DNA from 2 places in the Aliidongia sp. genome. Region 1 is predicted to be linked to the other one. Evidence: riboswitches for the same ligand, from Rfam matches in the RefSeq annotation. Region 1 holds a riboswitch; the other holds the start of a gene.
The links. Region 1 has a riboswitch for S-adenosylmethionine ahead of metZ (O-succinylhomoserine sulfhydrylase). Riboswitches for the same ligand answer to the same signal wherever they lie in the genome.
Positions count from the first base shown of each region.

Region 2: another riboswitch for S-adenosylmethionine. It lies ahead of VGV37_RS10185 (acyl-CoA dehydrogenase family protein); the one in region 1 lies ahead of metZ (O-succinylhomoserine sulfhydrylase).

Region 1 covers NZ_DASZBY010000017.1:53,449-56,636, reverse strand. Annotated here, with positions in the region: gene VGV37_RS02845 (sulfate ABC transporter substrate-binding protein) at 1-181, opposite strand, end outside; gene VGV37_RS02840 (O-acetylhomoserine aminocarboxypropyltransferase/cysteine synthase family protein) at 206-1,495, opposite strand; SAM riboswitch at 1,791-1,866, shown strand; gene metZ (O-succinylhomoserine sulfhydrylase) at 1,919-3,103, shown strand.
Region 2 covers NZ_DASZBY010000058.1:13,270-16,457, reverse strand. Annotated here, with positions in the region: gene VGV37_RS10195 (ABC transporter permease) at 1-224, opposite strand, end outside; gene VGV37_RS10190 (ABC transporter substrate-binding protein) at 208-1,302, opposite strand; SAM riboswitch at 1,521-1,600, shown strand; gene VGV37_RS10185 (acyl-CoA dehydrogenase family protein) at 1,775-2,947, shown strand; gene VGV37_RS10180 (LLM class flavin-dependent oxidoreductase) at 2,963-3,188, shown strand, end outside.

The DNA of each region.
Region 1 (3,188 bases):
GCTCGCCGGACTGCTTCTGCCATTCGGGGCCGAACACCTTGCCGACCTCGGCATAGAATTCCCGTGTCGGGTCATAGCTGACGTTGAGCAGAGTGGTTTCGCCCCGTGCCTGGGCGGTCAGGGCCGAGAGTGCCAGCAAGGTCGCGCCGAGCAGGCCGAGGGCGGTCAGGTGAAGCTTCATGGCTGGAGTCCTCCGGGCCTTCGGTTACGCGCGCTCGAGCGCCTGGGCGAGATCGGCCAGGATGTCATCGATATGCTCGATCCCGACGGCCAGGCGGACATAACCCTCGGTGACGCCCGTCTTCAGGCGATCCTCCGGCGACAGCTGCCCATGGGTGGTCGAGGCCGGATGGATCGCCAGGCTGCGCACATCGCCGATGTTGGCGACATGATAGAACAACTCCAGGCTGTCGATGAAGCGTCTTCCCGCTTCGCTGCCGCCAGCCAGCTCGAAGCCGACGAGCGCGCCCAGTCCGCCCTTCAGGTAGGTGTCGGCCCGGCGCTTGTCCTCGCCGGTCGCGAAGCCGGGATAGATCACCTTGGTGATCTTGGGGTGTTCCGCCAGATAGTCTGCGACCGAGCGGGCATTGGCGACGTGCGCCTTGATCCGCAATGGCAGGGTTTCCAGCCCCTGGATGAACTGGAAGGCGTTGAACGGGCTGAGCGCCGCGCCGATGTCGCGCAGCAGGGTGACGCGCGCCTTCAAGATATAGGCGACGGGGCCGAGCGGCTTCGCGGCTTCGGTCCAGACCGCACCGTGATAGCTCGGATCCGGCGTGTTCAGGCTGGGGAAGCGTTCGGGATGGGCCGCCCAGTCGAAATTGCCGCCGTCGATGATGATGCCGCCGATCGAGGTGCCGTGGCCGCCGATGTATTTCGTGGTCGAATGGACCACGATCGCGGCGCCGTGATCGAATGGGCGGGCCAGGATCGGCGCCGCCGTATTGTCGACGATCAGCGGCACGCCGATCTTGCGGCCGAGTGCTGCGACCTCGCCGATCGGGAAGACGCGCAGGCTGGGGTTCGGCAGGGTCTCGGCGAACCAGGCCCGGGTCTTGGCGTCCGTCGCCCGGACGAACGCCTCCGGATCGGCCGGGTCGACGAAGCGCGCCTCGATGCCCAGCGTCTTGAACGTGTTGGCGAACAGGTTCCAGGTCCCGCCATAGAGGTCGGTTGAGGTCACGAAATTATCGCCGGCATGGGCGAGGTTCTGGATCGCGATGAAGGCTGCGGCCTGGCCCGAGCCGACCGCCAACGCCGCGACACCCCCCTCGAGCGCCGCCAACCGCTCTTCGAGCACGGCGGTCGTCGGGTTCATGATGCGCGTGTAGATGTTGCCCAGTTCTTCGAGCGCGAACAGGCGGCTGGCCTGCGCCGTATCGTCAAACTGGAACGAAGTGGTCTGGTAGATCGGCACCGCGACCGCGTGGGTCGCAAGATCGCGCCGATAGCCGGCATGGAGCGCCAGGGTTTCGGGATTTTTCCAGTTCGGCATTGTTGAATTCCCTCGTGCTGACATGATGGTCGGGCTTTCCATCCGAACCTGCTAAGGTCTTGAGGGAAAACGCCGCAGCTATCCGAGGCGGGAAACGCCACGCTTAGCCGTACTTATAAAGCGCCCGCAAGCTCAAGCTCAAATCGGCGCTGACGGCTCTACGATAAGGGGCGGCCGGCTGCTGTCAAATGCATTTTCCGATATGGTCGTGTGTAATTTATTTCGACCCACACTTGAAATGTGGATCCTGCCGCGTTCAGCGGGGCTTGCGTCGGAAACCGTCCGCGACTAGGGTGCGGGTTCTCGTGGAATTTGGGCCGGCCGGCTTGCGACCACGTAAAAAATCGCTAAAAGGTCGGAAAGCCGCGGCAGCGCGGCGCTTCCACCAAGGCCGGTCGCGATGGCAACGGGAGTATCCCCGCGGTGGAAGAATTCGACTTCGAAACCCAACTGGTCCGTGGCGGCCTGACGCGCTCGTCCTTCGGCGAGACGTCCGAGGCGATCTATCTGACGTCGGGTTTCGTCTATGAGTCGGCCGAGGCGGCGGAAGCGCGCTTCAAGGGCGAAGAGCCCGGCTACATCTATTCGCGCTACGGCAATCCGACCGTCCATATGTTCGAGCAACGCCTGGCCGGCCTCGACGGGGCCGAGATGGCCTATGCCACGGCGAGCGGCATGGCGGCGGTGTTCAACGGCCTGCTGGCCTGCGTCAAGGCCGGCGACCATGTGCTGGCGAGCCGCGTGCTGTTTGGATCCTGCTTCTATATCATCGCCAACCTGCTGCCGCGCTATGGCGTCGAGACCAGCTTCGTCGACAGCGCCGATCCGGCCGATTGGGCGAGCGCGATGCGCCCGAACACCAAGGTCGTGTTCCTGGAAACCCCGGCCAACCCCACCCTGGCGCTTCTCGACCTGCAGGCGATTGCCGACGTCGCCCATGCCGGCGGCGCCCGGCTGCTGGTCGACAATGCGTTGGCCAGCCCGATCGTGCAGAGGCCGTTCAGTCTGGGTGCGGACATCGTGGTCTATTCGGCGACCAAGCACATCGATGGCCAGGGCCGCTGCATGGGCGGCGCCATCCTGGCCGACAAGGCGTTCCTGGAGACCGAATTCCAGCCGTTCCTGCGCCATACCGGCCCGTCCTTGAGCCCGTTCAACGCCTGGGTCCTGGTCAAGGGTCTGGAGACCCTGGCCCTGCGTGTCGAGCGCCAGAGCGAGACCGCGCTGAAGCTCGCCCATCGGATCGAAGCCCATGGCGGCGCCAAGCGCACGCTCTATCCGTTCCTCGAAAGCCATCCGCAGCATGCGCTGGCGCGGCGCCAGATGACGACCGGCGGCACGCTCGTTTCGCTCGATCTCGGCTCCAAGGCCGCGGCCTTCGCCTTCCTGAACGCGCTCGAGATCATCGACATCTCGAACAATCTCGGCGATGCGAAGTCGCTGGCGACCCATCCGGCGACCACGACCCACCGCGCCTTGCCCGAGGCCGACCGGCGCGCCATCGGCATCGGCGAAGGCCTGGTTCGCGTCTCGATCGGGCTGGAAAGCGAAGCCGCCCTCGGCCGCGATCTCGACCGCGCCCTCGATGCGGCACGGGCGGCGTCGTGATTTCGTTCGCTATGGTCTCTACCCGTCATCCCCGGGCTCGACCCGGGGATCCACGCCTCGCCGCCTGAGTGATACTTGACGGATG
Region 2 (3,188 bases), on a different contig from region 1:
AACCGTTCGCCGAGGCCGCCGCTCAGCAGCAGGCCGGCGCCCAGCATGGCTTCGGCCGCGGCCAAGCCATCGGTGTAGGCCCAGTCGTCGGCATTCGGCCAAAGTGCCGTCAGGGTCGCGGCACCGAGCCAGAGCAGGCCGGCCAGAATGCCGCCCCAGCCGATCGAACGCGTAGCCCGGACGTGGGGCCGCCGGACGACCTGCGCGTCAGCTAGTGAGGACATCGGCATAGACCTTGTCTGCGAACTTGTCGGGATCGGTCCCCGGCTTGATCACCTCCACCCGCTTCAGCTCGTCGGTATAGGCGGCGATTTCCTGACGGAAGCTGCTGCCGATCGGGTGATGGTGATGAGTATGGCTCTGCAGCATCTGGCTGAGATCCTGGATGGAGGCGGTTGAGTATTTGGCGAAAATGCCGGCCGCCGCGTCCGGATTGTTCGCGACCCATTCCCCGGCTTCGAGCAGCGCCCGGGTCAGCGCGCCGGCCGCCGGACGGTCCTGGCGGATCAGGCTGCCGCGCACGCCCAGCACACAGCAGGAGCGTTCGTGATATTCGCCCGACAGATTGGTCGCGACCTCGACCAGATCGAAATTCTTGCGCAGCAGCCAGGTATTGGGATCGCCGTCGGCCAGCGCGTGGGCTTCGCCCTTCTGGATCGCCAGCGCCAGCAAATCGGCCGGATATTGCCGCCATTCGACGTCACGGGTCGGGTCGATCCCCTGCTTCTTCAGTACGATCGAGAAGAAGTTCTTGGCCGGGCTCGCCATGTCGGACACCGCGACGGTCTTGCCCTTCAGGCCGGCAAGATCGGTGATGCCGGTCTTTTTCGAGGTCAGCAGCCGGATGCAGCCGCCGTGGATGCCGCTGGTCAGCTTGACGTCGAAGCCCTGCTCGAGCGGCTTCAGCCAGCGCAGCGCCATGCCGACGCCGGCATCGGCCTTACCCGTCGCGATGGCTTCGAGCAACTGGTCGGTCGAGCCGCCGAAGTTGATCATCTCCACGGCCAAGCCGTGCTTGGCGAAGATTCCCTGGGCATCCGCAGCCGGGACCACGACGGTGCAGATCGCATTGGCGTTCCAGGTCAGCTTGAGCGGCTTCAAGGCACCGGTCGAGGCATCCGCGACTTGCTCGATGCCCGAACAGATCGGCGCGCGAGCGATCGGATCCGTCGCGGCGAAGACCCGGGAGCCCAGCAACCCCAGCGGACCCGCCAGGCCGACGGCACCGGCCGAGCGCAACAGCGCTCGTCGCGAGAGGGTCGCACCGTCTGTGGTGCCCGAGCTTTCTTCAATTTGCGACATGGTCCCAACCCCGTGGCAGATCGACGCCTTGCCAGCGTCGGCTCTACCGTTCGCGAAGGGCGGAGATGAGTCAATATATTGGATTTAATTCCTCTATGACGGATATTGGCGATACCAAGAAAGACCCGAAGCCAAGCCTCGAAAACGGCTTCATGAGCCGATAAACATGTCTGATATGCGCTTTTCCCATAATAGACATATAAATCTCGTGAATTAATCTAATCAACAGCGCCGATTTGAACAACCAGATTGCGGGCGCTTAACAAATGCGGCTAAAGCGGGGCGTGCTGCCCCGAACGACATCGGATCCCGCGGTCGAGATCCACGGCAGGAGCGCCCAATGACTATCAGGAACGGTTTCGCCAGCACCTGCCCACCCCTGGTCCAGCCCGCGCGCCGCTGTCGCCGCTGACGAGGTTCCGGACGCGCGTATCCGCACCAATCCAAAGACATCCCTTCCAAGGATCGCAAGATGAACAGTCTCTTGCTCCGACCCGCCGCGTCACTGGAAACGGCGGCCGCCCAGCGGTTCGCCGCGGCGACGACGTTGGCCCGCGACTTCGCGGTGGGGGCGGCCGGGCATGACCGCGAGGGCACGATCCCACGGGCGAACTTCCAAAAGCTGGCGGCGGCCGGCCTGTTGAGCCTGACTGTACCCGCCCGGCTGGGCGGTGCCGAGGCGGATCTGGGCGAGGTGACGCGGATCGTCGGCCGGATCGCCACCGGCGACGCGTCAACCGCGCTGATCCTGGGCATGCACTATCTTCACACCGCCACGGTATATCGCTCGACCCGTTGGCCGAAGCCCGTCGCCGACATGATCGGCCTCGCATCCGCCGCCGGCGAGGTCGCACTGATCAACGCCCTGCGCGTGGAGCCGGAGTTGGGATCGCCGGCCCGCGGCGGGTTGCCGGCGACCACCGCGCGGCGTACGGCCGACGGCTGGCTGCTGACCGGCCACAAGATCTACGCGACCGGCAGTTCCATCCTACGCTGGGGCCTGGTCTGGGCCCGGACCGACGGCGAGATCCCCCAGGTTGGGTTCTGGCTGGTGCCGTTGAACAGCCCCGGCGTGTGGATCGCAGAAACCTGGGACCATCTGGGCATGCGTGCGACCGGCAGCCACGAGATCGTGCTGACCGACGTTCTGGTGCCGGCGCACCATGCGGTCGACCTGCGCCGGCCCGCGCAATGGGCACAGCCGGATCCGGTCGGGCTCGCCTGGAACACCCTGGTGATCGCGGCACTCTACAATGGGGTGGCCGAGGCGGCTAAGGACTGGCTGGCCGGCTACCTGAACGCCCGGGTGCCCAGCAATCTCGGCGCATCGCTCGCCACCCTGCCGCGCATCCAGGAGACGGTCGGCGACATCGATCGCCTGCTGCGGATCAACCGCCGGCTGATCGAAAGCGCCAGCGCCGAACCCACGGCGCTCGGCCTGATCGAACCGGGCCAGATCAAGGTCACCGTGACCGACAACGCCGTCCGCGTGGTCGAACGCGCCATGGAGCTTGCCGGCAATCCCGGCCTCAGCCGAGCGAACCCGCTCGAACGCCATCATCGCGACGTGTTGTGCAGCCGGATCCACACGCCGCAGAGCGACAGCGTCCTCGTTGCTGCCGGCCGCGCGGCCCTCGGCCTTTGACTGGAGGAAATTCCCATGACCGTCGAATTCATCGGAATGATCGCGACCCGAAAGGCATCCGAAATTCACGCGGCGACGGGCCCGACGATCGATCGCGACTATGTCCGCCAATTCGCCCAGGCCCATGAGGCCGCGGGCTTCGACCGAGTGCTGGTCGCCTATCATTCGACCGGACCCGACGCATTCCTGGTGACGTCCTATGCCGCGGCGGTGACGGGGCGGATCGGCTTCATGCTGGCCC